Regions from separate parts of the Rhodoferax sp. GT1R46 genome, predicted to be linked through region 1. Evidence: predicted binding sites of a transcription regulator. Region 1 holds the regulator's gene; the other holds the start of a gene.
What was found. The regulator NrdR, encoded in region 1, represses ribonucleotide reductase genes. The targets are predictions, from matches to a motif close to CACNANATNTNGTG.
Positions count from the first base shown of each region.

Region 2: AC097W_RS12775 (ribonucleoside-diphosphate reductase subunit alpha) is a predicted target of NrdR. The motif match lies at 11,420-11,433, and genes of this name have one in related genera.

Region 1 is NZ_JBWMBC010000001.1:815,818-831,313, reverse strand. It holds gene AC097W_RS03865 (L,D-transpeptidase family protein) at 1-1,008, shown strand, start outside; gene AC097W_RS03860 (peptidylprolyl isomerase) at 1,008-1,595, shown strand; gene AC097W_RS03855 (peptidylprolyl isomerase) at 1,599-2,105, shown strand; gene AC097W_RS03850 (UDP-2,3-diacylglucosamine diphosphatase) at 2,123-2,920, shown strand; partial or broken gene AC097W_RS03845 (HD domain-containing phosphohydrolase) at 2,886-4,517, opposite strand; gene AC097W_RS03840 (DUF349 domain-containing protein) at 4,545-7,298, opposite strand; gene AC097W_RS03835 (lytic transglycosylase domain-containing protein) at 8,037-8,846, shown strand; ZMP/ZTP riboswitch at 8,864-8,993, shown strand; gene glyA (serine hydroxymethyltransferase) at 9,038-10,282, shown strand; gene nrdR (transcriptional regulator NrdR) at 10,301-10,750, shown strand; partial or broken gene AC097W_RS03820 (transposase) at 10,892-11,290, opposite strand; partial or broken gene AC097W_RS03815 (transposase) at 11,627-12,449, opposite strand; gene AC097W_RS03810 (type IV pilin protein) at 12,570-12,974, opposite strand; gene AC097W_RS03805 (pilus assembly protein) at 13,009-15,496, opposite strand, start outside.
Region 2 is NZ_JBWMBC010000005.1:139,588-155,083, forward strand. It holds gene AC097W_RS12715 (cryptochrome/photolyase family protein) at 1-908, shown strand, start outside; gene AC097W_RS12720 (FAD-binding domain-containing protein) at 895-2,202, shown strand; gene AC097W_RS12725 (TIGR03643 family protein) at 2,199-2,471, shown strand; gene AC097W_RS12730 (hypothetical protein) at 2,529-2,903, shown strand; gene miaB (tRNA (N6-isopentenyl adenosine(37)-C2)-methylthiotransferase MiaB) at 3,031-4,431, shown strand; gene AC097W_RS12740 (hypothetical protein) at 4,526-4,849, shown strand; gene ffh (signal recognition particle protein) at 4,851-6,215, opposite strand; gene AC097W_RS12750 (cytochrome C assembly family protein) at 6,306-7,109, shown strand; gene AC097W_RS12755 (PP0621 family protein) at 7,106-7,333, shown strand; gene AC097W_RS12760 (two-component system sensor histidine kinase NtrB) at 7,334-9,076, shown strand; gene AC097W_RS12765 (sigma-54-dependent transcriptional regulator) at 9,055-10,518, shown strand; gene ampD (1,6-anhydro-N-acetylmuramyl-L-alanine amidase AmpD) at 10,511-11,101, shown strand; gene AC097W_RS12775 (ribonucleoside-diphosphate reductase subunit alpha) at 11,531-14,455, shown strand; gene AC097W_RS12780 (ribonucleotide-diphosphate reductase subunit beta) at 14,575-15,496, shown strand, end outside.

The DNA of each region.
Region 1 (15,496 bases):
TTGCCAAACTTCCAGTTAGCACAGCTGGTATACGGTGACCTGTTGGCGGCCAGAACGCGGCCCGTCAAGGCGTTTGGTGACGTGCCGGACGAGATTTCAAGTATTGCTGGCACCACCCTCAGTGAACTTCGGGAAGAGTCCCGGCGGCGTATCACTGCCTTGCGGGAACGCCCCTTGGCAGGCACAGTTCCATCGCAGTTTCTGGCGCTTTCGCAGCGCTCCAGGCATGCGATTGCGGTGGACGCGTCGCGGTCACGGCTGTACCTTTTCGAGAACACCCCCGCCGGATTGAATCTGGTGGCGGACTATTACATTTCAGTCGGAAAAGCCGGTACATCCAAAACAGTCGAAGGTGACCAGCGAACTCCCTTGGGCGTGTATTACATCACCAGCAACCTGGACCCCAAGTCGCTCAAAGACTTCTACGGCTCGGGCGCCCTCCCCATCAGCTACCCCAACATACTGGATAGCAAACGCGGCAAGACCGGTAGTGGCATCTGGTTACACGGCACCCCCCCCGACCAGTTTTCACGCCCGCCGCAGGCCACTGATGGGTGCGTGGTGCTGGCCAATCCGGATTTGAAGCACATTATCCGTACCGTTGAAGTGCGCTCCACACCCGTGGTGATTGCATACCAGCTGAAATGGGTGCCGCAACACAGCGTTCGCGCAGAAAGCAAGCCATTTGAGGATGCATTGCAGGCCTGGCGCAATGCCAAGACATCGGGCGATCTCCAACATATATTGTCCTTTTACACGCCGGACTTCACCAGCAACGGAAAGACACTTGCACAGTGGACTCCCACCTTGAGGACAGAATTGTCCGCAAGCCAGGGACGAACCATTCAGCTCAAGGACGTTTCCTACCTTCGGTGGACGGATGCGGCTGACACGATGGTCGTAACGTTCGGCGAAGTGGCCGACGGTACCCGAACAGGCTGGACCAAGCGGCAATACTGGATGCGACAAGGCAGCCAATGGAAGATTTTTTTTGAAGGAGTGATTTGATGCAACAAAAAATAGGGCAATGGACCCGCCGAACATGGATCACCTGCTGCGCAGCGGTATTGCTGCCGTTGTCCGCGATGGCAGACACGGCAACCAAAGTGAAATTTCAGACCAGCCTTGGTGATTTCACGGTTGAGGTTTACGCCGACAAGGCTCCTAAAACCGTCGAAAATTTCCTGCAATATGTGAAAGACAAACATTACGACGGCACGGTTTTTCACAGGGTCATTGAAAACTTCATGGTTCAAGGCGGTGGATTTACCCCTTCCATGACTCAAAAACCGACGCGCGCGCCTATTCCACTCGAAGCCAGCAACGGCCTAAAAAATGACCGTGGCACCATCGCCATGGCGCGCACCGGCAACCCAAACTCTGCAACCACCCAGTTCTTTATTAACGTGGTGGACAATGCAGGGCTGAATGCGCCCTCGCCGGACGGATACGGCTACACCGTATTCGGCAAGGTGATCAGCGGTATGGACGTGATCCAGAAAATAAGGACCGTACCCACCGGCTCGGGTGGACCGTTTCCATCCGACGTCCCCAAGACCCCAATCGTTATCAACTCTGCCACTTTGGTGAAATAAATCATGAGCAATCCACAAGTCGAACTCCACGTCACTGGCTACGGTGTCATTACCCTGGAACTGGATCAGGACAAAGCCCCCAAGTCTGTCGCCAACTTTCTGGCCTACGTGAACAAGGGCCATTACAACAACACGGTTTTTCACCGTGTCATCCCGGGCTTCATGGTTCAGGGCGGCGGCATGGAGCCGGGCATGAACCAGAAGTCCTGCGACGCCCCTATCGAGAACGAAGCCAACAACGGCCTGAAAAACAACAACTACACCGTGGCTATGGCACGCACGGGTGACCCACACTCCGCTACCGCACAGTTCTTTATCAACGTGTCCGACAACACGTTCCTGAACCACACGGCACCCAGCGCACAAGGCTGGGGTTACGCAGTATTTGGGAAGGTCATTGCAGGCACCGACGTAGTCGACAAGATCAAGGCCGTGAAAACCGGGCGCAAGGGCTTTCATGATGACGTGCCAAAAGATGACGTCATCCTCGAAAAAGCCGTTGCGCTGTAAATAACGTAACGCACGGGATGGAACTGCTTGCACCATCCCGCTGGCGTTGCGTTGATTTCATTTCGGACCTGCACCTGCACGAGTCCGATCCACTGACTTTTGGTGTCTGGAGTCATTACCTTCAGCACACCTCGGCAGATGCCCTGTTCATTCTTGGGGATCTGTTTGAGGTCTGGGTAGGTGACGATGCCCTGAGCATCGAAAACGGCTTCGAGCAGCATTGCGTCAATGTGTTGCGTGCGGCAGGAACCCGGCTGGATCTCTACGTCATGCAGGGCAACCGCGACTTCCTGATGGGCTCCTCTCTGATGAAGGCTTGCTCCGCCACCCTGCTGGAAGATCCCTCCGTGCTGTCGTTTGCGGGGCAGCGCTGGCTATTGACGCACGGAGATGCACTCTGTCTGGATGACACCGACTACATGGAGTTTCGCGCCATGGTGCGCAGTCCAAATTGGCAACAGGATTTTCTCGCAAAACCACTGCACGAACGCATGGAACTCGCCCGCCACATGCGCGCGCAAAGTGAAAGCCGCAAAGGCCCAGACGCAACGTATGCGGATGTCGACACCGCTGCAGCCAGCAGCTGTTTGCAGGCCCTGAACGCCGATCACATGATCCACGGCCATACCCATCGCCCCGGCAAACATGCCTTGGCCTGCGGGAGGGAACGTCTGGTTCTCAGTGATTGGGACCTCAAGGCCGCGATGCCCCGCGCCGAAGTATTGCGACTGCGTTGCTCCACCCAAGCCAACAACCCGACACTGGAACGTATACCGCCGGCTATGTCACCGGCTGCGGCCAAGCCTGTGGATTGACCTCGTCGATCTGCCAGGGATCGAGGTATTGCCGGGCATATCGCAAATAAACACCTTCATTGACAAAGACATCAAACAGGTCGGGATCAATGTGGCCGCCCCAACGGTACTTATGCATGATGCCCATGGCCTGCGACAGTTTCATACCCTGCTTATAAGGTCTGTCCCTCGCCGTCAACGCCTCAAAAATATCGGCAATACCCACAATCCGTGCCTGCACCGACATCTGGTCCCGCGTCAGCGCCTTGGGATAGCCTTTGCCATCCATGCGTTCATGGTGGCCACCGGCAAATTCCGGCACATTTTTCAGGTGTTTGGGCCAAGGCAACTGCTCCAGCATTTTGATAGTTGCAACTATGTGATGATTGATGGTCCCGCGTTCCGAAGCGGTGAGCGTACCCGCCCGAATGGTCAGGTTTTCAAGTTCGTTGGCGCTCAGAAACTCGGCCTCCAGCCCTTCAGCGTTGCGCCAGAACTGGCCCTGACCGATTTCGCGCACACGCTTCAGGTCAGACTCCTTCATGGACTCGGCCCCCTGGTTCACCGTACGCAAAAAGTCACGATCCGCATCAAGAGCCGCAATTTGCGCGCGGCATTGCGACCACAACCGCACTTCTGCCGAAACGTCCGTTTGCGATCGCATGGCAAGCTGCGCGCGCAGGGCCGCAATTTCCAAATCGCGCTTGAGAACCTCAAATCGGGTATCAACCAACTCAATGCGGTCGAACAGGGTTTGCAGCTTGGTAGCTTTGTCGGCTATGTGCACCAGCGTGGTCACCTTGCCGCAGTCGTGCAAAAGCCCCGCAATCTTCAACTCGTAGCGATCCCTTTCGTCCATGGTGAATGAGGCCATCGGACCGCTCTGCGTTGCATTAACGGCCTCGGCCAGCATCATGGTCAGAGCCGGAACCCGTTGACAATGGTCGCCGGTGTGGTGGGACTTTTCATCAATCGCCAGATTAATGAGCTTGATGAACGACTCAAACAGTGCCTCGAGTTGCCCCATCAGGCTGCGGCTGGTGATAGCGATTGCAGCCTGTGAAGCCAGAGACTCGGCAAGACTTTGATCAGACGCGGAAAAAGGGACAACTTGACCCGTCTCCGGATGCAGCGCATTGATGAGTTGCAAAACCCCAATCACATCACCCTCATGATCTTTCATGAGCACGGCCAGAAACGACTACGATCGATACCCGGTTTGCTGGTCAAACAGTCGGGTCCCCGAAAAGTCAAAGTTGGGCTCGGTGTAGGCGTCCGATATGTTGACGGTCTGGTTACGGATGGCCGCATAGGCAGCCACCAGCGAATCATTGGGCCGCCCATTGCCGTCGTACAAAGGTAAATTCGGAAATTCGATGACGTGACCCGAACTGCCACCCATCGAAATGTGTAGCGAATCGGTCTTCAGAATTTCAAAGCGCAGGGCCTGGAAGTCCTCGGTGACGCGGTACAACGTGCCGCCATCGGCATGTGTGATAGTTTTTGCAGCCACCAAAATACTTTCCAACAAACGCGTGGTGTCGCGCTCTTTGGACAGGGCTGCGCCAATGGTATTGAGTTGCTCCAGCCGCCTTAAAAGGTCGTCAACGGAATCCACAACGCACAGCCCTTCCGAAATTACCGGCTATTTTTTCAATAGCACCTTGAGGACATTTTGCAGACGTCGTGCCGCTTGTCCGTCAAATGCTCCCGCCAGCACCACTGCCGCATCCTGCCCCCAGGTTTGTACTGGGGCTGGGTCATTGCGACGGGTCAGCAACTGCAACTGCAAATTTCGCCGTGCGGCGAGATCCTCAGCAGGCGTCGGCACTTCAGCGGCCATTTCGAGACGCAACAGTGCTTCTTGCGGAGTGAGCGCCTTGGCGGACGCCTGGGTTTGTCCACCCAACGCCTGCACCCATGCGGTGCGCGTTGCGGGCGTAGCCCGGCTGCCCAAGTCCTGTGCGCTGGGGACCAAGGCCGCGTCGCGTTTCTCCCACGCAGCCAGCAACTGAGTCAGCGCCTCACCATGGGCCTGTGCCGCCAGCTTTCTAAGTGCGTGCTGTGCATTTTCGATCGCGTCGCGCTGGGCACGGAATGCCGTGTCACCCAGACGGGGGGCATCCTGCCAGGGTTCAGAGCGACCACGGCTATCCGCACCGAAACGCTCACCGGGACGCTGGGATCCATACGATCCCGCGTTGGCATCACGCGGACCCCGGCCAGCGTCTTTGCGATCGCTCCCCTTTTCACCCCATTTGCCACCACGTCCACCGGCAGGCGATGGAGTTTCCTTCTTCATGCCGGGACGATCATCCCCGCGCATCGCAATCACCGGTTTGGGCGCCGCCTTGGGAACCGAAGTCGGCGCTGGCGCTTCCTGCGCCGCCACGGACTCTTGCGATGGCTCGTCCATTGCTATGTTTTCTGTAGCTGCCTGCGCATTTTCCACGGGGGCTAGAGGCCCGTTTTGTTCTGAATCGGGAGAAGATACCACCGCCTTGGCGTCAATCTCCTGCGAACCTGCCGCCTGCACTTGCGCCTGCGCCTGGGCTTGTCCATGCAAGGCCGCATCGAGTGCTGCCATGGCCGCGCGAATAGTTTGCGCATCCCCTGTGGCATTGGCAGCTTCCAGCGCCTTGGCCGCTTGCAGGACCAACCTGTCGCGGGCGCCCAAGGTGGCCTCGGCCTTTTCACGCTCTACCGTCTTGCGGTTGAAGGCGTCATCAATCGGCTTTCGGAACGCGTCCCACAGTTTTTGCTCCTGGCGGCGATCCATGGGAACCTCATGGGCCTGTGCCTGCCAGCGCTGTTGCAATGCCTTGACGGCATCAACACGCAACTCTGGAGCGGCTCCCAACACCTTGGCTTCTTCAATCATGGCGTGGCGCAGAGCAAGGCTCGTTGCCTGCAATGCCTCCAACGGAGCGGCTGCATTCGCAATGGCAGTTTTCCACAGCGGTTGCATTTCAGCAAATGCCTTTTCCCCAAGGTGACCCGCTTCTCGCCAGCGGTCGCCAAACTGGTGCAGGATCCGGTTGAAGCCTTTCCAGTCACCGTCAAGTGCGGTGCGGTTCGCTTCAGCCCAGGCGTTCAACTCGGCAATCAATGCCAGACGCTGTGCCTTGTGTTCGGCAGATTCTGACTTGACCTTCTCCAGCCAAGCCTCCACAACCTTGTAGGCCTCATTGCAAGCCTCGTCAAATCGCTTCCACAAGGCATGATTTGGAACGCCGCCCTGGTCCGTTTGCTTCCATTGTTCGCGCATTGAACGCAGGTTTTCCTGCATCTTGCGTCCACCAATGGACTGCCCCTCGGGTCGTTTCAACAACCCCTCAGCCTGGCTTACCAGCGCTTCGCGCAACTGGTCTGCACGCCAGCGCTGCCAGCCTTCAAGCTCACCGGCTGCCGCCAACGCGGCATGCACCTGGCTCTCAAGCTTGTCGTCAATGACCCTGCCAAATTCTTTGAGCGCCTGGCGCAACGCGCCCGCAGCGCCTGCGCTGGCTTTGCCGTGACCTTCGGCGATTTCAAGCTCCAACTTGGCCAACACTTCGCGCACCACCGAAGTTGCCTGGGTGCGAACCTGCGGGTCGACCTTGGCTTTAGTCTGCTTGGCGAGACCTTCTGCGGGCAAACCGCGCGCCACGCGCAACTCATCGGCCCACACGGGCACCGGTGGCAATGCAGCGGCTGCGTCTTGTGCTGCTGACACGGCCAGTGCCAATGCACCTTGAAAGGCGTCCCACACCACAAGAAGCTGTCCACTGGACGCCTCCAGCAAAGGCGGAAACTTCACGTCCACACTCGCCCAATTGTTGTCTGCTACCAACTGCGCGGCCTGTGTCTGCCATTGGCCCACGTCCACTCGCAAAGCATCGACGGCGGCCTGAGCATCCTTCCAGGACTTGGTAGAGAGCACCTCAATGCGTTGTGCCAGTAGTACTGCCGCTTCCCGCTGCACTTGAACACGGCGCTGCAGATCTTCAATGACGCGCACGCGGTCTGTCAGTTGGGTCTTGAGCGAAGCCAGCGGCTCGCGGCTCAGAGGCGCACCTGCCTTGGCCGCATCACGCTGCCAAGCCAGCGCATCCGCAATATTGAGTTTTGCCATGGCCAGCAGGGCTGCAGCCTTGGAAGCCCATTCAGCAGCCAGAACCTCCTGACCCTTGGCACGCTTGGCTTCATCCAGCTTCTCGCGCACCAGTTTGGCCGCGCCCTTGTCCTTGATGCTCAATTCCTTGAACACATCGGCGAGTTGGTCTGTGCTGGGGCTGGTAAGCAACCAATCCCGCACACGTGCAGCGCGTTCGCCGGAAGTGGGGGCAGTAAAAGCGCCACCGGTCAGACTGTCCAAATGGGCAATATCGTTGTTTTTAGCAGGGGAAGTCGACGTCACGGTGAGCTCGGGTATGGTTTGAAATGAAAGCAATAACCCGCTATTTTCGCCGCGAAATGACGCTTCCTCCGAGATTTTTGTCCGCTATCCATATGCATTGGGAATAAAAGCACGTGATTGTCCAATGGCGCGCCAGCAGAAACAAGAAAGCCCGGGTCCAAACCATCAGGTTCAGGCACCGGGCTTGGCGGCTGACCAAAGGTCCGTGCCGTCAGGGTTGACACCAGGGAGATTGAAGTCCCACAGGGTCTAGGAAGTAATAGATTACCTCCCTCAAATGTCGGGGCCGCTTTATCACTGATACCCATTTGGTACGGACTGGCTACTGCCGACACAGCGCCCGAGTTACCAGGCAATCTCAGTCTAGTGACGGCGCAACGTGATTTCAAATCGGATTTTCAATGGATGCTGGCGCCTCGATTACCAAATTTTCCGGGTTCAAAAAATCACGAAAAGCCCGCGTCAGGCTTGAAAAGCGCTCGGCAACAGATCAAAAATAGAATAACAAACCTATTTAATATTGTTGACTAGGTATATCCGACACCCATAGAATCCGCCCATCCCAAGCCAATGCGAGGGATTACCCGTATCCGCTGCCGAACCCGGCATATTCAAATCGCTGCACATGTCGATCCGACGCCGCAGGATATTGATAGCGTACCAACCCAAACGAGGTGTCTGAGATTCTCGCACTGCCCGCAGTGCAAGACGCAAGCCCCCGCCAAAGAAGGAAGAGCTATGACAGCGACCGAAAAATTCACCAAGGGCTTGCGAGTCTTCACAAGCGACATCGCCCAAGGTTTTTTTGAAATCACACACAACGGTTTTGCCCTGCTGGGCTTGGCCGTCATGTTTGCCGTGATCACCCTGACCGCTAGGCCAGAAATTCGCCAGGCTGGTGAAGTTGAGTTGATGGGCTGGTTGAAGGCCCGCCAACCTGAAGTCATTAGCATTGCCCAGGACCTTGTTGGCATAGACCGCGCCACGGCCGCAAACCCCCAAAGCCTGCCTAAACAGCAAGCTGCTGTGGTCTATTGGCTTAGCCGGAAGTACAGCATTGCACCCGAGCCGCTCAGCGCATTGGTAACAGAGGCCTTTGAAACCGGCAAACGCACCAAATTGGATCCCACGCTCATTCTGGCCATCATGGCCATTGAGTCCGGCTTCAACCCGTTTGCGCAAAGTGCAGTGGGCGCGCAGGGGCTGATGCAGGTTATGACCAAGATCCATAGTGACAAGTACGAGGGTTTTGGCGGCAGGCTTGCAGCTTTTGATCCGGTCTCCAACTTGCGGGTTGGCGTCAAGGTGCTGCAGGAGTGTATTTCCCGTGGTGGCTCCATAGAAGGTGGCCTCAAGCTCTACGTGGGAGCTGGCAACCTCGAAGAGGACGGCGGCTATACCGCTAAGGTTATGGCCGAGTACAACCGGCTCCAACTCGTGGTTGGTGGGCGTACCGTGCCGCTGTCAGCGCCACGGCTGGTACCCGTGACTGCACCTGTTAAACCACAGGAACCGCCGGAGACCGTGGCCAGTATTTCCAACTCCTGAGCGAGTCGGGTAAACTCGTATTGGTACGCGACTGGCGATAGGTGTCCACCCGCAAGGGTTTAAGGCACTGACGTGGGACACCACTAGGAAGCGTGCCGTACCGCCTGCACAGGCGGGCACGTTCAGCCGTTCGCCTGGGCAGCCCTTGTCTCATTTCATGTGATCAAGGTTCATTGTCTTAAAGGACTGCCATGTACAACCGTAACATCCTCGTCGAACAAACCGATCCCGAACTGTGGGCCGCCATCCTGGCCGAAAACGCGCGCCAGGAACACCATATCGAGCTGATTGCCAGCGAAAACTACGCATCGCCTGCCGTTATGGCCGCACAGGGCAGCCAGCTGACCAACAAATACGCTGAAGGCTACCCCGGCAAGCGCTACTACGGTGGCTGCGAGCATGTGGACGTGGCCGAACAGCTCGCCATCGACCGTATCAAGCAAATTTTTGGTGCCGATGCCGCCAACGTGCAGCCCCATTGCGGTGCATCCGCCAATGAAGCCGTGTTTCTGGCCTTTTTGAAGCCGGGCGACACCATCATGGGTATGAGCTTGGCCGAGGGTGGCCATCTAACGCACGGCATGCCCCTGAACATCAGTGGCAAGTGGTTCAACGTGGTTTCCTACGGCCTGGATGCCAACGAAGCGATTGACTACGACGCCATGGAGCGTAAAGCCCATGAATCCAAACCCAAACTGATCATCGCTGGCGCATCCGCCTATTCGCTGGCGATCGACTTTGAGCGTTTTGCCAAAGTGGCCAAAGACGTGGGCGCTATCTTCATGGTCGACATGGCCCACTACGCCGGTTTGATCGCGGCCGGCCAGTACCCCAATCCTGTGCCCCATGCCGACGTGGTCACCAGCACCACCCACAAAAGCCTGCGCGGCCCCCGCGGCGGCATCATCCTGATGAAAGCCCAGCATGAAAAAGCCATCAACAGCGCCATTTTCCCTGGCCTGCAGGGCGGCCCCTTGATGCATGTGATAGCCGCCAAAGCCGTTGCGTTCAAAGAAGCCATGCAGCCCGGCTTCAAGGAATACCAGCAACAGGTGGTGAAGAACGCGCAAATCATTGCAGAAACCCTGACTGCGCGCGGCCTGCGCATTGTGAGCGGCCGCACCGAAAGCCATGTGATGCTGGTCGACCTGCGCGCCAAAGGTATTACCGGCAAAGAAGCCGAGGCCGTGCTGGGCGACGCCCACATGACTATCAATAAAAACACCATCCCCAACGACCCCGAAAAACCGATGGTCACCAGCGGCGTGCGTATTGGCACCCCCGCCATGACCACCCGTGGCTTCAAGGACGAAGAGGCACGCGCCACCGCCCACCTGATTGCCGACGTGCTGGACAACCCGCGTGATGCGGCCAACATCGATGCAGTGCGCGCCAAAGTGCACGCCTTGACATCGCGCTTTCCGGTTTACGGCTAAGCACGATCTGGCTGCGCGATGAAATGCCCGTTTTGTAGTCATTCAGAGACCCAGGTTGTGGAAACTAGGATTTCTGAGGACGGGGATTTCATCCGGCGCCGGCGCCAATGCGGTTCGTGCGAAAAGCGCTTTACGACCTACGAGCGTCCGGACGTCAACTTCCCGGCCATTGTCAAAAAGGACGGCCGCCGTATTGAGTATGAGCGCGCCAAGCTACTGGCCTCGTTCAACTTGGCGCTGCGCAAACGCCCCGTCAGCACTGAGCAAATTGATAGCGCCATTGAGCGTATTGAAGAAAAACTGCTGAACTTGGGTTTGCGTGAAGTTGCGTCTACCCGGATTGGCGAACTGGTGATGCGCGAACTCAAGAAGCTCGACAAGGTGGCCTATGTGCGTTTTGCGAGCGTCTACCGCAACTTTGAAGACATTGATGAGTTCAAGCTGCTGGTGGATGAGGTGAGGCGGTAGTCCAATCCAGGATTATGGTGAAGAAGTACCGTCAAGGCGCCGACACGAGTGGATGGGGCCTGATGTTGTGAACTTGGGGCCAAATGAGCCCAGTTCTGCAGCCCTAGGGGCCGTTTTCCGGGCCATCAACCTTTGGGGACCGAGGTGGATTTTGGCCAAAGCAGTGAACGCCTGTGTGGCGTTCTTCTGCAATCCACGATATCTCACCTTAGAAAAGCCCCACAGCCGCTTGACCGCGCCAAAGACATGCTCCAACCGTGAGCGGGTGCGTGAATTGTTGCGGTTCTTGACACGCACGGCCTCGTCAACGACCCCAGCGCATGCGCTGGTTGGTGAAGTCTTTTGCCGTGCGTGCCTTGCCAGCAATCAGAGCCTTCTGACTGGCATAGGCCGAGTCACCGTAGACCCGCCGCTCGTTGCCGTGCAGCAGGTCTGGCAACGGACGCTTGCATGCACAGTGGCCGGTGTTACCACTCCGTTGTGGGCCAGACCGCTTTGGCTATCCACACCAATATGCAACTTCATTCTGAAATACCATGCATAGACTCCCCCGGTTTGCCAAGCTTTCATTTCACGACGGTTCAAAGCTTCGATTGCAGTCATGCATCCGGACTTTGTATGCAGGCTGCAATTGCGGTCGCTGATGGAATTCGCCGGATAGTTCCCCATCACTGCTATGCACTCGGGGCACGTGGTGTTTCTCGGGTTGGGCCAACCACGGTCTGACCTATCTTGCCATCGTTTCGGGATCGCCTGAGCAATCGGTGGTTCAGTTCACCCAGAAGTGGCTCCGGTTGTTTGAACGACAAATTCCCGACTTTAAGTGGGCTCTGGGTCGATTGCTAAAGGTGCTCGGGGCACACCGGGGATTTGATTCTACGCAGCATCTGCCAACGTGGGCAGCAAGTTCAGATAGGTCTGCTCTGGGGTGATTCGATCCAAGCTTGAATGCGGCCTCTGCGTGTTGTACCAGTCAAAGTAGTCGGCAATATCAGCACGGACTGCCGACACGCCGTCATAGGCCTCGAGGTAGATGCGTTCGTACTTGGCGCTGGGCCACACCCGCTCGACAAAGACGTTGTCACGCCAGGCACCGCGCCCATCCATGGATAGCTTGCAACCTTTGTTCAATACCGTATCGGTGAAGTCGCTCGCAGTGAACTGACTGCCCTGATCGGTGTTGACTATCTCTGGCAGACCGAATCGTGCAAAAGCTTCTTCAATGATTTCAACTGCGTGGCAAGCGTCCAGCGTGATCGCCACCTTGTGTGTCAACACCCTGCGACTGGCCACATCGGCAACTGCTGTGAGGCTGACAGAACCTCGGACCATAGGAATGTATGTTGTGTCCAGTGCCCAGACATGGTTGGACTGCACGATGGCGAGTTTGCGCAACAAGTAGGGATAGATCTTGTTGCCTGGTGTTGCCTTGCTGGGGGCAGGCTGGGGCGCCTATGCTTCTATACCCGTGCGGTGGCACCAGATCCACTATCTTGACTGGCTTGGAGTCACCTTCGAAAGCATCCGTTGCATGCGTCAGCAACTGCTTCTTGCACTCCGTAATCTGGTTGGCATGCAATTCGAACTGATTGCACAGCTCTGCCGTCGTCTTGTCCTCAGGCAGAGCTGCCAGCGCCACCTTCGCTCTGCATGCTGGCGTACGCGTGCGCCGAGTGCGGCGTGCTGATTTCTTGGCCATTGTGGACTTGGGGTTTTGCCAAAACCCCTTCATGCCCAACCAATCTCGGCCAGACGCTATGCCGAGAGTTTCCACTTTAAAATTTGTTCAAATTTTCCTAAGACTAATGGCAATAACCGTTCACTTGTTCCAACATGTGGCCGCGTTCCCTAGACTTTGCCCCTTTACGCCAAGACTAGTAAGGGTCAAATTGCCGCAAGTGCTATCTACCCACCCAGTAGGAGTGGCAGTCAAAGTGAAATCGGATGCAGTAGCTACTGCTGCGATGGTGTAGGCAACAGTGCCCGTAGCCGGTGAAACCGCCAAAGCTGAGGGCAAAGCAACCACGTAGGTGAAATTGCTTGACCGATTTCTTTCAAGGAATTGAGCCCCCTGCAACAACACAGTTTTGGCATCCGCCCGCTTTGCCCGCTCTACGTAGCCCTTATATGACGGCAATGCAATTGCAGACAAAATCCCAACAATGGCGACTGTAATCATGAGCTCAATCAAGGTGAACCCACGCAAACGATTTTTTAAATTCATTTCTGCATTCCCATTGTTATTAAAAACGCACGTCTTACTTCAGTTGACGCCAAACCTGTCGGTTCGATGTGGCAGATGGTGTTGCCTTGGTCAAGTCAATAGAAATAATCCGCGTGGTTCCCGTCACACCGTTGATAGTTACATCCTGCGAGCCACCCGTCCCGGTTGTAAATGTGTTAGTGGCAACGGTGTTATTGAAAACAGTTTGACTGATGTACAAAGTAGGTGCAGCACCATCTTGCAACACAAATACACCGCGCGGCGATCCGCCAGTAATTCGCACTGAATTCTCAGCAAGGCTACTGAACGCTTTAACGTAACCGCCGGTCATTGCGTCAACACCGGTAATCCAGGCATCCAATCCAGCTGAACAGTCATCGGTGCTTGGAACAATAGAGGTAAACAAGAACGCGTCAATTGTGCCCGTGATCGTATACCGCACCGGGGGCGCGATAACTCGCTCACCGGCATAAATATTGGTTATAGACGGAGAGATAGACGCCCTCAGAGGCACTACCCAGCCCTTGTTTCCTGCCACGGAATACCACGGAGTTGTTGGCGCTGCCGAGGTTTGGCGTACATCCGAATAGGTTCCCGGTGAAATTGTCATATTCGACAATTTGGTATCAAGTACCGAAGCTATAGAGTTTGACGTGCCCAGCAAATCGTCATAGACACCATATAGCGCTTGCACTGCTGTAGTAGATGGGTCTGCCGCACTCAGATAACTACCAGTTCCAAAGTAGACCATCTTACCGCCGGTGGTCAGTACGCTGGTAGGCGCAGGACCCACCTTGATTTCACCGGTAATGGGGCGCCCAGTGGGCGTTTGGTACAGAAGCGCCCCGTTGGCTGGCCAGCCGGACCCGCCTGAGACGCTGCTCAGGTCAAACCGCCACACCCCGCCCTTGTAGTCCACACCGTAGACGTAGTCAATGGTGTCTCGGTTACCCGATGTTTTGCGCACAATTTCAGTAGCACCCATGCCATTACCCGTAGTGGCATTGTTTGTAGGAATGATCTTCAAAATAGCGCCATCATTCAAGCGAACAACGTACAGGAAAGCACGCCCTGCTGTACTGTTGTAACCATTGCCAAATACGGTCACCCAAGTCCCGTCGGCCAGCTTGCCTATGGCTGGACGCCCCATGATATTGCCAAAAGTTGAGCCATATCCAAAAGTGGAGGCCAAGCTCGAAGCGGCGGTAGTAAGGTTATTGATCTCCCACATGACACTGCCTGTCGTAAACGTGGTGGAGCTTGCATCGACTGCAAACACGGTTTGCGCACCTCCGCCACCAGTCCCAATGGCCAGACTGCGCCACTTCACAGTGGAATCAGCGGGTGTACGGATCTTGGCATGTCCCAAGCCTATAGATCCATCAATTTTGCCTTCATGTTGAAAAGCGGGACTCGCCATGTTTTTGATATTCATGCGCGCGGCTTGCGGCATGAACGCCAACAACTCACCGCCACCACTACTGGTCGGGTCGGCGTTAAAAATATGAAAGAAACCATCGTTGCTGCCAACCGCTATGGTCTCTGAGCTAATAGCGCTGAAGAAGGTAGTGTAGGTTGCGTCACTATCGCCGTAGTCGTAGTCCTTCTTGGAAATAATTTGCGGATCAGAATTAACAATGTCACCCAAGACCGAGCCATAAGTTGACTTGGCATAGGTCGTGCCAGTAGGGTTGTTGGTAGTTTGCGTAGCCGGATCGATGGCCGTCGAAGTGTTGGTACCGGCGGTAATTCCCCGGTTGCGCAAAGTGCCGCCGTTGCGCTCTTCCCCACTTTTGTCTCCACGCAAATAGTTGTAGGTTGCTGAGTCGCCAAAATCATTGATCTCCGTCGTAGTGGGGTCCGCTGAACCGCTTAGAGAAGCGTAGGCGGTGGAGGCCAAGACAATAGGCGTGGTGGCACCACCTCGTCCCAAGAACATGTTGGTGCGCGATGCAGGCGCAGTAGGGATTAGAGCGGACGACTCCCACACAGGAGTGTTTGACAAGGCACCCGACGTAGACACGGGGAAAGCATACAAGCGAGACGACCAGGTTAACGAATCGTAGTTCGCCTGATATATGGCCGCAGTACCCAAACTACGCTGCCCCACACCCACCACGCTGGTGCTCGCCACGGCGGCAAGTGCCGCCGCAGATCGAAACGCCTTTCCCATTTGAGCGGGCAAGTTTGCAGGGTTGCTGATCTTGAAATAGTTGGTTGGATCCTGTGCGCCAACAGGACCCGTCATTACTCCAGCACCACCATATTTGGCCGCATACCAAAGGGGGTCATGCGGTATGAAGCTAGTGGTGGTCGCACTCGCCGCAGTCAACGTAAAAGTACGTGAGGTAGTCGTTCCAAAAGTTGGTAGCGCCTTGCTATTCAGCGGGCTGGTCAAGGTCTTTGGCAATTGAGATGCAATCGTAGGAGTCACTCCAGCCGGCACCGTCACTGCTATAGGAGAATACGTGTCCAGATAATAGATAAGCCCTGCGGCCATCGGATTGGGGAAGCTGGAGGTG
Region 2 (15,496 bases), on a different contig from region 1:
TGGTGAACACCCGCTTCTCGGCGCACCCGGGCACGCTCGCCACCTTCGGCTGGCCGGTGGAGCGCGCCCAGGCGCTGGTGGCATTGCAGACCTTCATAGCCCAGCGCCTGCCCTTGTTCGGACAATATGAAGATGCCATGTGGTCGGGCGAGCCCTGGCTGTACCACTCGCATCTGTCGGCGGCCATGAACCTCAAGCTGCTGAACCCGCGTGAAGTGGTGCAAGCTGCCGAAGACGCTTACCGCGCAGGGCACGCGCCGCTGGCCGCGGTGGAGGGCTTTATCCGCCAGATTTTGGGCTGGCGTGAATTTGTACGCGGCATCTACTGGACACAGATGCCCGGCTACCTGGAGCGCAACGCGCTGGATGCCCAGGCCGCATTGCCTGCGTTTTACTGGACCGGCGACACCAACATGGCTTGCCTGAAAGACGCCATCACCCAGACGCTGGAACACGGCTACGCCCACCACATCCAGCGCCTGATGGTGACCGGGCTCTATGCCTTGCTGCTGGGCGTCAAACCGCAGGCGGTGCACGAGTGGTACCTGAGCGTCTACGTGGACGCGGTGGAGTGGGTGGAGTTGCCCAACACCCTGGGCATGGGCCAGTTTGGCGATGGCGGCCTGATGGCCAGCAAGCCTTACGTGGCCAGTGGCAAGTACATCCAGCGCATGAGCAACCACTGCAAAGGCTGCCGTTTTGATCCGGCCCTATCGACGGGCGAGACGGCCTGCCCGTATACCAGCTTGTACTGGGACTTTTTGATGCGCCACGAAGCTCTCCTCAAGAAGAACCCCCGCATGGCCATGCAGCTCAAAAACCTGGCGCGGCTCGACGGCCCTGCACGCGAAGCCATCCAAGCCCAAGCCAACACACACAAGATTGCGCATTGTCATGCCCCACTTTGAACCCACGGTGCAGGCAGCGCAGCTGCGTTTGGACGCCGTGCGGCCCGACGACTACGCCCGCACCCGCAACGCACTGGATGGCGCAGTCACCCGGCTGTCGCCCTACCTCACCCACGGGCTGTTGAGCCTGAGCGAGGTCTACAACACGGTGCACGCGCGCCATGCGCTACACCCCCAACACAAGCTGGTGTTTGAACTGGGCTGGCGCGCCTACTACCGGCATGTGTGGGAACACTTGGAGGGCGGTATTGACCAATCGCTACACGCCGGGCTGCTACCCGACAGCGCCTACCAGAGCGAAATACCTTTGGACGTGTTGGAAGCGCGCACCGGCATCCCCGCCATGGATTTGGCCGTGCGTGAACTCTATGAAACAGGCTACATCCACAACCATGCGCGCATGTGGCTGGCCAGCTACCTGGTGCACCTGCGCAAAGTGCACTGGCACGCAGGCGCGCAGTGGATGCTGGGCCATCTGCTGGATGGCGACCATGCCAGCAACCATTTGAGCTGGCAATGGGTGGCTGGCACCGGCAGCAGCAAGCCGTATTTGTTCAACGCCGAAAATATTGCCAAATACGCGCCCGCGCACTGGCATAGCCCGGGCACAGCCATCGATGTTTCTTATGAGGTCATGGAGAGGTTGGCGCGCGGCACAAAACCGATTTGTCTGCCCCAAGACGCCCGCCGGGAAAATGATGGCGTGAGCACCCCGGAACTGCTCGGGTCACCCTGGGAAACCCGCTCAGGAGAAGATTCGAGTGGGCTATGGTGCGCGCTCGGTACGCTCGGTGGACACGATGCGCCAGACGCGCTGGTCCTGCAACACCTGGCGGGCCGCGATGTCTGGTTGCATCACCCGTGGTCGCTAGGCCCTGGTCCCACCACGCTCCCTGCGGACGTGCTGCATATCGGGGTCGGCATTGCGACTTGCCACACACAGAACCCGTGGAGTCCACTGCGCTGGGACTTTGTTGCCCGGGGGCTCAGGGCACAAGCCAATCCATTGCTTCCTTTGTATTGGGGCAGCGTGGAACAAATCGCCCAGGCTTTGCAAAGTGCCCGATCCGTGCACTGGCAACCCGACCCCCACATGGACGCAGCACTGGCACGCCTGCAGACGCTACTGCAAACCACCCATCCACAATGCGCCACGGGCCCTCAGCCAACAGCCGACTTGTTTGAACCGGTCAGCACCTACTGCCGGAGCTTTTCTGAATGGTGGAGACAGACACGCATCCGCGGTACCCGCCCGACCAGCCAAGACCCCTATTTGTGGAATTCAGCAACATGAAAATGATCAAGCACTCTGCCAACCCTGCGCTCAGCGCGGCCGACATCTCCCGCGTGGTTGAAATGGCCTGGGAGGACCGTACCGCTTTCGAAGCGATAGAGATCCAGTTCGGTCTGAACGAGTCGGCCGTAGTAGCGCTCATGCGGCGCACGATGAAACCGTCGTCCTTTCGCATGTGGCGCACCCGTATGGCAGGTCGCGTCACCAAGCACGCAGTCTTGCGGGGCGCCACGCACTTGCGCCACTGTGCCAGCCACACCCGGCAGTGAGCGTCACCGGACGGCTGTAAAATTACGCCTTCTTTCACTCAGCCTCTGGTACACACCATGAATCGCTGCCCTAGCCGCCCTGCCCTGCGCCTGACCGCCGCAAACATGGCTATCGCCATCAGCCTAGTAGCTGGTTTGATCGGCCTGTCGGCACCCGCCGCCGCGCAACTGACGGTTCGCCCTTTTCCCGTGGCTGTCAAGCGTGGTGCCCTGCAGGTGACCAATCCGCCTGATCTGGTGATCGACGGCAAGGTCGAACGCCTGTCGCCCGGTGCACGTATCCGGGATATGAACAACATGCTGGTGATGTCGGGCGCCATCGTCGGTCAGAACCTGCTGGTGAACTATGTGCGTGAACCGCAAGGCCTGATTCACGAGGTGTGGATCCTGACCGAAGCGGAAGCGAAGCTCCCGCTGCCCAAAGCCCCGTGAGGCCGGCGGGTGACGCCAGCGCGTCACTCCAGCATAGATTTCAAGCGTTTAGGGCTCTAGCCCCCGTAGAACCTGCGAAAGCAGCTACTAAATTCATAGCAAATTTCAGAATTCGTCAGGATTGACCATGTCCAAAAAAGTCTTTATCAAAACCTTCGGCTGCCAGATGAACGAGTACGACTCCGACAAGATGGTCGACGTCATGCACGCAGCCCAGGGCTATGAGTCCACCCAAAATGTAGACGAGGCCGACCTGATTTTGTTCAACACCTGCTCGGTGCGCGAGAAGGCGCAGGAAAAGGTCTTCTCGGACCTGGGGCGTGTGCGCCATCTGGCCAAAAAAGGCGTGCTGATCGGCGTGGGCGGCTGCGTCGCCAGCCAGGAAGGGGCAGAGATCATCAAGCGCGCACCCTATGTGGACGTGGTTTTTGGCCCGCAAACCCTGCACCGCCTGCCGGAACTCCTGAACCAGCGCGCGCTGCAAAAGCGCCCGCAGGTGGACATCAGCTTTCCCGAGATTGAAAAGTTTGACCATCTGCCACCCGCCAAGGTGGACGGCGCGTCAGCCTTTGTGAGCATCATGGAAGGCTGCTCCAAATACTGCAGCTACTGCGTGGTGCCCTACACCCGTGGCGAAGAGGTGAGCCGCCCGTTTGAAGACGTGCTGGTGGAAGTGGCTGGACTGGCCGACCAGGGCGTGAAAGAAGTCACGCTCTTGGGGCAAAACGTCAACGCCTACCGCGCCAAAATGATTGGCGATGCCTCGGCGCTGTCCGCTGAAATGGCCGACTTTGCCACCCTGTTGGAATACGTGGCCGACATCCCTGGCATTGAGCGCATCCGCTACACCACCAGCCACCCCAACGAGTTCACACCCTCGCTGATTGCCGCGTACGACAAGCTCCCCAAACTGGTGAGCCATTTGCATCTGCCGGTGCAGCACGGCAGCGATCGCATCCTGATGGCCATGAAGCGTGGCTACACCGCCATGGAATACAAGAGCACGGTGCGCAAGCTGCGCGCCATTCGCCCCGACATGGCCATGAGCTCGGACTTTATTGTCGGCTTCCCCGGCGAGACCGAAGACGACTTTGGCAAGATGATGAAGCTGATCGACGACGTCGGCTTTGACAACAGTTTCAGCTTCATCTTCAGCCCCCGCCCCGGCACGCCGGCAGCCAATCTGCACGACGATACCCCGCACGAAGAAAAGCTGCGCCGCCTGCACCTGCTGCAAGCGGCCATCAACGCGAACATCACCCGAATCAGCGAGAGCCGTCTGGGAACGGTGCAGCGCATTCTGGTGGAGGGCGCGTCCAAACGCGATGGGGGAGAACTGATGGGACGCACCGAGTGCAACCGGGTGGTGAACTTTATCGGTCAGCCACGCCTGGTAGGGCAACTGGTCGATGTGAAGATTACCGAGACCCGCAGCTATACGCTGCGGGGTGAAGTCTTGATGCAGGAAGTCCTTACGGGCCGAGATTTTGCCGTTCGGGTTGAAGAAGCGCAAAAAAGCGCATACTGACCTTTGCTGAATTCGGCATGTTCAACGTGCACTTTTGCTCGTTGGAAAGTTGCCGCAACTTATTGCGGACCTCACAGTCAAAAGTAGAAAAATCATGGTTTACGAAGAACGTTTTTCTGACGTCGAGCTGGCTCAGATCATTTCAGAAGGATTGATCTACATGTGCGCCTGCCCGGCGCAGGTGGCAGAGGCCGTTCGCAAAGTGCGCGAACTCTATCGCTACCAAATGAACTGTCTGAAAGATTCTGAAAATGAATCCACCGTGCACCAAACGATTGCACAAACCGCGGCTGCAACGCACGGTCAGTTGCAGGATTGCATGGAGCAGATTCTCGTACTGGAGAAATGGGATCGAGAAACCCTGCAAATGCCCGAGTACCTGCGCGTCAAGCAACTGAAAGAAATTTCAAGCGACTGAACTAGAACGGCATCTTCGGCATGCCCTTCATGCCGCCAATGCGTTTCATCATCTTCATCATGCCGCCGCCCTTCATCTTCTTCATCATGTCCTGCATCTGCTCAAACTCCTTGAGCATGCGGTTCACTTCCTGAACCTGCACACCGGCACCTGCGGCGATGCGGCGCTTGCGGGTGGCTTTGATGAGTTCGGGCTTGCAGCGCTCCAGCGGGGTCATGCTCTGGATGATGCCTTCCTTGCGCTTGATGTCCTTCTCGGCGCGGTCCATGTCCACATTGCCCGCCTTGGCAGCCATGGACGCAGGCAGTTTATCCATCAGGCTGGACAGGCCACCCATTTGCTTCATCTGCTGAATCTGGGCCAAAAAATCGTTCAAGTCGAAGCCAGCACCGCTCTTGACCTTGGCCGCCAGCCGCTGAGCTGCCTGAATATCCACACCGGCGGTGACCTGCTCGACCAACGCCAGAATGTCGCCCATACCCAGGATGCGTCCCGCGTGGCGCTCGGCATCAAACACTTCGAGGCCATCGAGTTTTTCGCTGGTACCGGCAAACTTGATAGGCGCTCCGGTAACCTGGCGTACTGACAGCGCCGCACCGCCGCGAGAGTCACCATCCAGCTTGGTCAGGATAATGCCCGTCAGTGGCAGGGCTTCCTTGAACGCTTTGGCGGTGTTGACCGCATCCTGGCCCTGCATGGCGTCGACCACAAACAGGGTCTCAATCGGGTTCAGGGCGGTGTGCAGGTCCTTGATCTCGCGCATCAACGCTTCATCAATGGCCAGACGGCCCGCGGTATCGACCAGTAGCACGTCAAAGAAGTGCCTCTTCGCGTAGTCCAGGGCTGCCAATCCAATGTCAACCGGCTTTTGGTCCGGCGTGCTGGGGAACCATTCCGCTCCAGCCTGCGCGGTTACGGTTTTCAGCTGCTCGATGGCGGCAGGACGGTACACGTCGCCCGAAACCGTCAGCACTTTCTTTTTGCGCTTTTCGATCAGGTGCTTGGCCAACTTGCCCGTGGTGGTGGTTTTACCCGCACCTTGCAGACCGGCCATCAGGATGACCGCGGGTGGCTGGGCGGCGAGGTTGATGTCACTCACACCCTCGCCCATGGTAGCCGCCAGTTCCTTGCTGACAATGCTCACCAGCACCTGCCCCGGCTGCAGGGAGCCCAGTACTTCCTGACCCAGGGCTTTTTCTTTCACGCGGGCAATGAAGTCGCGCACCACGGGCAGGGCCACGTCGGCCTCCAGCAAGGCCATGCGCACCTCGCGCAACATGTCGGTCACATTGGTTTCGGTGATGCGGGCCTGGCCTCGCATTTCCTTGACGAGGCGGGAAAGTTTGTCGGAAAGAGCGGAGGCCATAGTGGGTCCAGTGGTGGAGGTTTCCGGTACGCGGAATCTCAAGTGAATGCCAGCCGGAGCCAGCAGGGTGCGAAACGCTAAACTGTACCCATGATTTTAGCCAGTGCGTCCCCCATTCACCTGATTTTGTCGGTTTCAGCCGCTGCAGCCTATGCGTGGCCTGCAATCTTGGCCAACCGCCTCAGCCAGCGATCGGCGCGCCTGTGGGTAGCTGTGGCTTGGCTGCTGCATGGCGCCATGCTGGCCTGGACGCTCTTTGGAGAGCAACCGCACTTTGGTTTTGCACCCGCCATGTCAGTCACCGCCTGGCTGGTGGCGGCCGTCTATGCCGTAGAGAGCCAGATCTACCCACAACTTCCAACCCGGTGGACCTTGTGCGCGCTGGGTGCATTGGCCGTGCTGGTAGCGCTTCTGTTTCCTGGCAGCCCCATGCCCGCCACCGCATCAGCCTGGCTGGCCCTGCATCTTGCATTTGGCGTGGCCTGCTACGGACTGTTCGGTATCGCGGTTGTGCATGCCTGGTTCATGACGCGTGCCGAAGCTCGCATTCGCCATGCAGAAGATCCTCAAAGCGGTTTACCCCTGTTAACACTGGAGCGACTGACCTACCGTTTTGTGGGCGCAGGCTTTGTTCTGCTCAGCGCCACTTTGCTTGCAGGGTTCTTGTTTGGCGACTCGCTGTATGGCCATGGCCACGCGTGGCGCTGGGACCACAAGACAGTTTTCTCCGTGCTGGCATGGATCACTTTTGCGGTGCTGCTCATCGGGCGGGCCGCTTTCGGATGGCGCGGCAAACGGGCCGTGAATGTGCTCTACATCGGCTCTGCGCTTTTACTTCTGGCGTATGTGGGCTCGCGCTTTGTGATGGAAATCGTACTGGGGCGTACACCATGAAGTACCTGCTGATTTTTCTGGTGGTGTTGTTGCTGGCGTGGCGCTGGCGCTCGTCACGCTCAACCGCGCAACGCGATGTTTCGCGAAAAAAGCCCGCCTCTGCGATCCCGCAGGACATGGTTCGTTGTACCCAGTGTGGTGTGCATATCCCCGCAAACGAAGCGGTGCTTGGCACCAGAGGTTCCTATTGCAGCGCAGCCCACCGCCAAAAAACAGAGTCTTGAATGGGCGAGCCAGACTACCAACACTCATGGTTTGATCCTGCCGGGATCAAAGGGCCTTCGGATACGCCCGATGATTTGAACGAACTAACCCGTTTGTGGCAGGGCTTCATGACCGCCCGGCTCATTCTGGGACTTGTGCTGGTGGTGCTGCAAACGGCATTAGTTGCCACCGGCACATCCCACAGCGTTTTGTTGATTGCCATCAGTGCCGCCTATTTTGCGGGCACGTTGGCAGCCCGGCTATATATCAAGCCACGGCCACTGGGTGAGTCGTTCAACCGCGCCTGGGTGGCGCTGGTGGGACTGGACGTCGTTGCATTTTCCGCGTTGCAGCTGTTGCAGGGCAACAGCATTAACTACACCCCCCTTTTCGCACTTCCGATACTGCTGGCGTCCATTTTGGGCTCCCTGAGCCTGGCACTGGGTACCGCAGCCGGAGTGACCGTTGTTTTACTGGGAAGCACCTTGTGGGCCTACGTTCAGGCCCCGACCGATGCCGCACCGTATTTTGTACAGGCCGCGCTCAGCGGAGTAGGCTACTTTGTGATTGCGCTACTGGGAAATCAGCTTTCCACCCGATTGGCGAGCGAAGGACAGCGCGCCCGCCAGAGCCAGCTCGCAGCAACCATTCAGCGTCAGGTCAATGAACTGGTCATCGAGTCACTCCCGGACGGCGTACTGGTTGTGGATGACAAGGGTCGTGTGCGCGCTGCCAACCCCGCAGCGCGGCAGCTACTTGCTTCCGAGCGAGCCTCGCACGCGAATGTTTTTGACCTGAAAGACGAAGCAGGCTGGCTTCCTCTGCTGAAGTTGACGCGCTTGACGGTCGGAACCCACCAGAGCCAGGAACAGGATGTGGTCATTCATCACTTGGCCCATGGTCCGCGCCGATTGCATGCGCGCACCCGTCTTGCTGCGCCGCACGGCAGCAGTGGCGAAAGCCTGTGCGTGCTCTTTCTGGAGGATCAACGCGAACTGGAGGCGCGCATGCGCACGGAAAAACTCGCCAGCATGGGCCGCTTGTCTGCCGCAGTGGCACACGAAATCCGCAATCCCCTGGCCGCCATTGCGCAGGCCAATGCGCTGCTCGACGAAGACCTCACCGATCCCAGACACAAGCGATTGACCGTGATGGTGAGCCAGAACGCCAAACGACTTGCAAAAATCGTGGATGACATCCTCAATGTATCAAGAGCACAACCCCACGACAATCCGCACACAACACTTGCACTGAACGAGTCGATTCAGCGCATTTGCACTGATTGGGCGGGGCAAAACGGCAGCCAGAGGCAAATGGGCATCCATTTGCTCGATCCAGAAGCCAACGTCCGCTTTGATGACGATCACTTGCGTCGGGTGTTGGTCAATCTACTGGACAATGCACTGCGATATGCCAGCGGTAAGCCCGACTCCATCCAGGTCAGCAGGCTCCTGGTTGATTCACAGCATACTGGCATTTCTGTCTGGAGTGACGGCGCCGCCATGGAGCAGTCCGTGGAACGCCACTTGTTTGAACCCTTTTTCTCATCGGAGAGCCGCTCCAGCGGTCTGGGGCTCTACATTTGCAGGGAACTCTGCGGAGGGCATGGCGCGTCCCTGATTTACCAGCGCACTACCCGAAAAACCGATGACCACCAGACAGGTGGCAATGAGTTTGTAATCACGTTCCTGCGCACCGACGCACAAGGCAACGCCGCTTTGACGGAAACTAATGCGACACCATGGCAAACCACACTGTATTGAGCAACGCCCAGATTCTGGTGATCGACGACGAGCCCGATCTGCGAACTCTGTATGAGCTGACGCTGTTGCGCGAAGGCTACCGGGTGGAAACCGCGGGCAGCCTGCAGGATGCCTGGCAACTGCTCAACACGCGACGTTTTGACGTAGTTATTACCGACATGCGCTTACCTGACGGACTGGGGATTGAAATATTGTCCAGCATGAAGACGCAACAGCGGGCGGAGCGCTGCATCGTGATAACGGCCTACGGTTCGGCAGAAAACGCGGTGGAATCGTTAAAGGCCGGCGCTTTCGACTACCTCACCAAGCCAGTGGATTTGAAACAATTCAGATCGGCAATTGCTTCTGCAGTCCAGGGTACAGCGCCGCACAGTGGTCCGGCGCGCCGGGCTACGGACGCCAGGTGGTCTGAATCATCGCCCTCAACCTCTGCCGGCCAGTTGACCCTGTCGAAGTTGGCCGGTGACTCTGCTGTCATGCGCAGCGTGAAGGACCGGATCGTCAAGGTTGCTCGCAGCATGGCTCCTGTCTTGATACGCGGCGAGTCGGGCACCGGCAAAGAACTGGTCGCGTCCGCATTGCATGCCAACAGCCACCGGGCGGCAGGGCCCTGGATCGCGGTGAATTGCAGTGCGATACCGGAAAACCTGCTGGAGACCGAGTTTTTTGGCGCGAAGAAGGGCGCCTACACCGGGTCGACCCAAGATCGGCAAGGTTTTTTCCAGGCCGCGACCGGAGGGACACTGTTTCTGGATGAGATTGGGGATCTGCCATTGGCCATGCAGTCGAAACTACTTCGCGCCATCCAGGAGCGCTGCGTGCGGGCAGTGGGCTCCAACCAAGAGGAGTCAGTTGATGTGCGCATCATCAGTGCCACACACAAGGACCTCCCCGAGGAAGTGCATGCGGGTCGGTTCCGGCAGGATCTCTTCTACCGGCTGAACGTCATTGACATAGTTATTCCCCCGTTGCGTGAACGTCGCGAAGACCTTCCCGCATTGTGCGAGGCGCTGCTTGCGCGAATCGCTCAGGAATCGGGGATGCCCGCACCGCGACTGGCCCCAAGCAGCATCGAACAGCTTGCGATGCTGCCGCTCAACGGCAACGTCCGAGAACTTGAAAATCTGTTGCACCGCGCCGTTGCCCTGTGTGAGGGCGACGAGCTTCATTTTGATGACCTGCAGACACCCATCAGTGGAACCATGCCGCTGGAAACCGTCACGTCGCCCGCGCGCCTCGCACCGACGGACTCGCCCCTGCCCACGGATCTGCAAAGCCACCTGGATCAGCAGGAGCGCGACATCCTGGTCAAGACACTGAAAGAGACCAGTTTCAACCGCACCCTGGCAGCCTCTCGCTTGGGCTTGAGCCTCAGGCAAATCCGCTACCGGATAGCGCGGCTAAAAATCGATGCACCCCGGGACGAAGACCCCGATGCCTGACAAACATCTTTTAAATCCTGGACTTTGGGATGGCGGGTGGTACCGCTTTGCGCACCGGGTGCCATCGCCCAACTTCGGCCCCCGCCCAACAAAGGCCCACATAGACCTTATCGTGCTGCACTCCATCAGCCTGCCGCCTGGCGTCTACGGCGGCAATCAGGTTCATGAGCTATTTACGAACCAACTCGACTGGGAACAGCACCCCTACTTCAAACAGATAGAAGGCATGGAGGTATCTGCCCACTTCTACATTCAGCGCGGAGGCGAGGTATGGCAGTTCGTCAGTTGTGATGACCGTGCCTGGCACGCAGGCGCATCGCACTACCGAGGGCGCAATGACTGCAACAACGACTCCATAGGCATTGAGCTTGAGGGCCTGGAGGGAGGCATATTTGAGTCCGCGCAATACGAAGCACTGCAAGCCCTGTGTCCCGCACTGGGCCAGCGGTATCCGATTTCGTACCTTGCGGGTCACGAACACATTGCACCTGGTCGAAAAGGAGACCCTGGCGCTGGCATGGATTGGTCGCTTCTGCAGAAAACCCTGGGATTTTCTCCACCGTGTTTTCCCGCAAGCGTTTAAAAAATAATTGACTCCAGGGTCTGTTGGACGCCACCCGAAAAGTCCAGCGCTGACATTTTTCAAATGCATCGCTGCGATGTCCCGTAGACATCAAACCGCCACCGCATGCGGTTTTTCCAGGCAAAAGCGTTTGAAAGCAGCGCCAGCATTGGGTTTCCTGGCTCAAACACACGTCAGATAAGGCCTGCAAAGCATTGCCCACTTTACGGGCGCCGCGTAGGCATGCAGCGCAGGCCAATAGCACAAGCCAAGCAACTGCCGCGGTTTGGCAAACTTTGACCGGATACACTACCGGTAGCGTCTTGCAACCACCCTGCACCCCATATATAGTGTGTGCTGCTTTCACCGGCTTTTCAGAAATTCCGCCAAAAAAGCCGGCAACCAGGTTCATTTGAGCCCAATAAAAATACCGATTTAGACGAGGAAATCATGCAATCTGTTTCAAACGCCACCGCTCTCGCCTCCAGCGCAGTCCCACCCGCCCTCAGTGAGCCGATGGCTGACAGTGGCGCCATTAACCTGCTTGACCACTACCAGATCATTCGTCGCAATGGCGCCGTCGTACCTTTTGAGCCCAACAAAATTGCGGTGGCCATGATGAAGGCCTTTCTGGCCGTTCACGGAACCCAGGGCGCGGCGTCTGCCAGCGTTCGCGAAATGGTTGACGTTTTGACGCAGCAAGTCATCCGGGCGCTGATGCGCTCGCGCCCAGGCGGTGGAACCTTCCATATTGAGGATGTACAGGATCAGGTGGAACTCGGCCTCATGCGGGGCGGACACCACGAAATCGCACGTGCCTATGTTCTGTATCGTGAGCGCCGCACCCAGGAGCGCGCCAAACAAGTCGCGCAAGTGGCGCCAGTCGCACCCGTATTACATGCCATTGAAGGCGGTCAGCGCGTGGTGCTGGACCTCGGTCAACTCAAGTCGCTGATTCAGACAGCCTGCATGGGTTTGGGAGCCGATGTCAGCGCTGAGCCCATTCTGGCCGAAACCATGCGCAACCTGTACGACGGCGTGCCCATGGACGAGGTGTACAAGGCCTCCATCCTGGCGGCCCGAACACTGATTGAAAAAGACCCCGACTACACGTACGCCACAGCACGCCTGCTGTTTCACACCATTTCCCGCGAAGTACTGGGGCGTGACGTCGCGCCTGCCGACATGGCTGCGGCCTACACCGATTACTTCCCCGGATTCATCAAGCGAGGCGTTGGCGCCGAGTTGCTGGATGAACGATTGATGCAGTTTGATTTGAAGCGTTTGGGCGCAGCCCTCAAGGCCGATCGTGATCTGCAATTTGATTACCTGGGCTTGCAGACGCTGTATGACCGCTACTTCCTGCATGAAGGCAAAATCCGCATTGAATTGCCCCAGGCTTTCTTCATGCGCGTGGCCATGGGTCTGTCCCTCAACGAGATCGACCGCGAGGCGCGGGCCATCGAGTTTTACGAAGTACTTTCCAGCTTCGACTTCATGTCTAGCACCCCGACACTGTTCAACAGTGGCACGCTGCGCTCCCAGCTCTCCAGCTGCTACCTGACCACGGTGCCCGATGACCTGGACGGCATCTACGAATCCATCAAGGAAAACGCGCTCCTCTCCAAATTCGCGGGCGGCCTGGGCAACGACTGGACGCGTGTGCGTGCCTTGGGCGCCCACATCAAGGGTACCAACGGCGAATCACAAGGTGTGGTGCCGTTCCTGAAGGTGGTCAATGACACGGCCGTTGCCGTGAATCAGGGCGGCAAGCGTAAAGGTGCCGTTTGCACCTACCTGGAGACGTGGCACCTCGACATCGAAGAGTTCCTGGAACTGCGCAAGAACACTGGCGATGACCGCCGCCGCACACACGACATGAATACAGCCAACTGGATTCCTGATCTGTTCATGCGCCGCGTGATGGAAAAAGGCCAGTGGACCCTGTTCTCCCCCAACAATGTGCCCGACCTGCACGATTTGTTTGGTGCGGAGTTCGAAAAGGCCTACGTGGCCTATGAAGAAAAAGCAGCCCGCGGCGAGATCAAACCCTCCCGCACCGTCCAAGCCAGCGACCTGTGGCGCAAGATGCTCACCATGCTGTTCGAAACCGGACATCCCTGGATTACCTTCAAGGACGCCTGTAACGTTCGCTCGCCCCAGCAGCATGCGGGTGTCGTGCACTCATCCAATCTGTGCACCGAGATCACACTCAACACCTCCGACACCGAAACGGCCGTCTGCAACCTGGGTTCCGTCAATCTGCGCCAGCACCTGAAGAACGGCGCACTGGACCACGACAAGCTCAAGCGCACCATTTCGACCGCCATGCGCATGCTGGACAACGTCATCGACATCAATTACTACGCCGTCAAAAAAGCGCGTGACTCCAACCTGCGCCACCGCCCGGTCGGCCTGGGAGTCATGGCTTTCCAGGACAGCCTGTATGAGTTGCGCATCCCCTACGCGAGCGATGCTGCCGTGGATTTTGCCGACCAGTCCATGGAAGCCATCAGTTACTACGCCTATTGGGCATCCACTGATCTGGCCAAAGAGCGCGGCAAGTACTCCAGCTACAAGGGATCGCTGTGGGACAAAGGCGTTTTGCCACTCGACACCCTCGACATGCTGGCCAGCGCACGTGGCGGCTATGTGGAAGTGGACCGTTCGTCCACTATGGATTGGGATGCGTTGCGCCAAAAGATTGCGGTTGACGGCATGCGCAACTCCAACTGTGTTGCCATTGCGCCGACGGCAACCATCTCCAACATCATTGGCGTCGATGCCTCCATCGAGCCCAGCTTCGGCAACCTGTCGGTCAAATCCAATTTGTCGGGCGAGTTCACCGTCATCAATGGCTATCTCGTCAAAGACCTGAAACGCCTGGGCTTGTGGGATGACGTCATGGTGATGGACCTGAAACACTTCGATGGATCGCTGAGCCCGATCGATCGCGTACCCCAGGACGTGAAGCAGTTGTACGCGACAGCTTTTGAAGTGGAGACCCAGTGGCTGGTTGAGGCTGCAGCGCGTCGTCAGAAGTGGATTGACCAAGCGCAATCACTGAATATTTATATGGCAGGCGCTTCAGGCAAGAAGCTGGACGAGACCTACAAGCTTGCCTGGCTGCGTGGCTTGAAGACCACTTACTACCTGCGCACCATGTCGGCAACGCATGCAGAGAAATCGACTGTCACGGCCGGACGCATGAATGCAGTGTCCAGTGGCAATGACGCCAAGGGTTCCATGCGGAGTTCCAGCGCGTTGGAGACCGCAGCAGCCGCCGCACAAATGCAAATGGAGATGGCGACAAACGCGGCGACGGACATCAAGTTTTGTGGCGTTGATGACCCAACCTGTGAGTCATGTCAGTGAAGAAAAAGCATGTGTCGCGTTTCACGCGATGCAATTGAACAACACATGCGAGCAACGAAATGCATGATTACTTTTCATTTCATTTCGCTGCTCTCATAATCCGCTGATTGGAATTATTTATGTTGACCTGGGACGAAGAAATCAAGCCCACATCGCTACCGAATTTTGCGCACACGCCGACGGAAGAACTGTCTGCGGTGCAAGCGCAAAGCGCTCCCGTTGTTCGTACATTGAATGATGGCGCGCATCTAGCACCCCTCCCCATGCCATCGACGCCTGTTGCAGCCCGCCCATCTGAGGCGCCTCGGCGCATGAAGGCTTCGGACAAACGAATCATCAACGGTCAGACCGATGTCAATCAGCTGGTCCCGTTCAAGTACAAATGGGCGTGGGAGAAGTACCTTGCGAGCTGCGCCAACCATTGGATGCCGCAAGAGGTCAACATGACCAGGGACATTGCGCTATGGAAAGACCCGAACGGCCTGACTGAAGACGAGCGCCGCATCATCAAACGCAATCTCGGGTTTTTTGTTACTGCAGATTCACTGGCCGCCAACAATATTGTGCTCGGCACGTATCGGCACATCACTGCGCCCGAATGCCGCCAGTTCTTGCTGCGTCAGGCGTTTGAAGAGGCCATCCACACGCATGCATATCAGTACATTGTGGAGTCGCTGGGGCTGGACGAGAGCGAAATCTTCAACGCCTACAACGAAGTGCAGTCCATCCGGGACAAGGATCAATTTCTGATCCCGTTCATTGATGCAATCATGGACCCCAACTTCCATACAGGAACACCCGAAGCCGATCAGACACTGCTGAAGTCGCTGATCGTGTTCGCCTGTCTGATGGAAGGCCTGTTCTTCTATGTTGGCTTCACGCAGATCCTGGCGCTGGGACGGCAGAACAAGATGACCGGCGCCGCAGAGCAGTACCAGTACATCCTGCGCGATGAGTCCATGCACTGCAATTTTGGCATTGACCTGATCAACCAGCTCAAGCTCGAAAACCCGCAACTCTGGACTGCGGAATTCAAGAGCG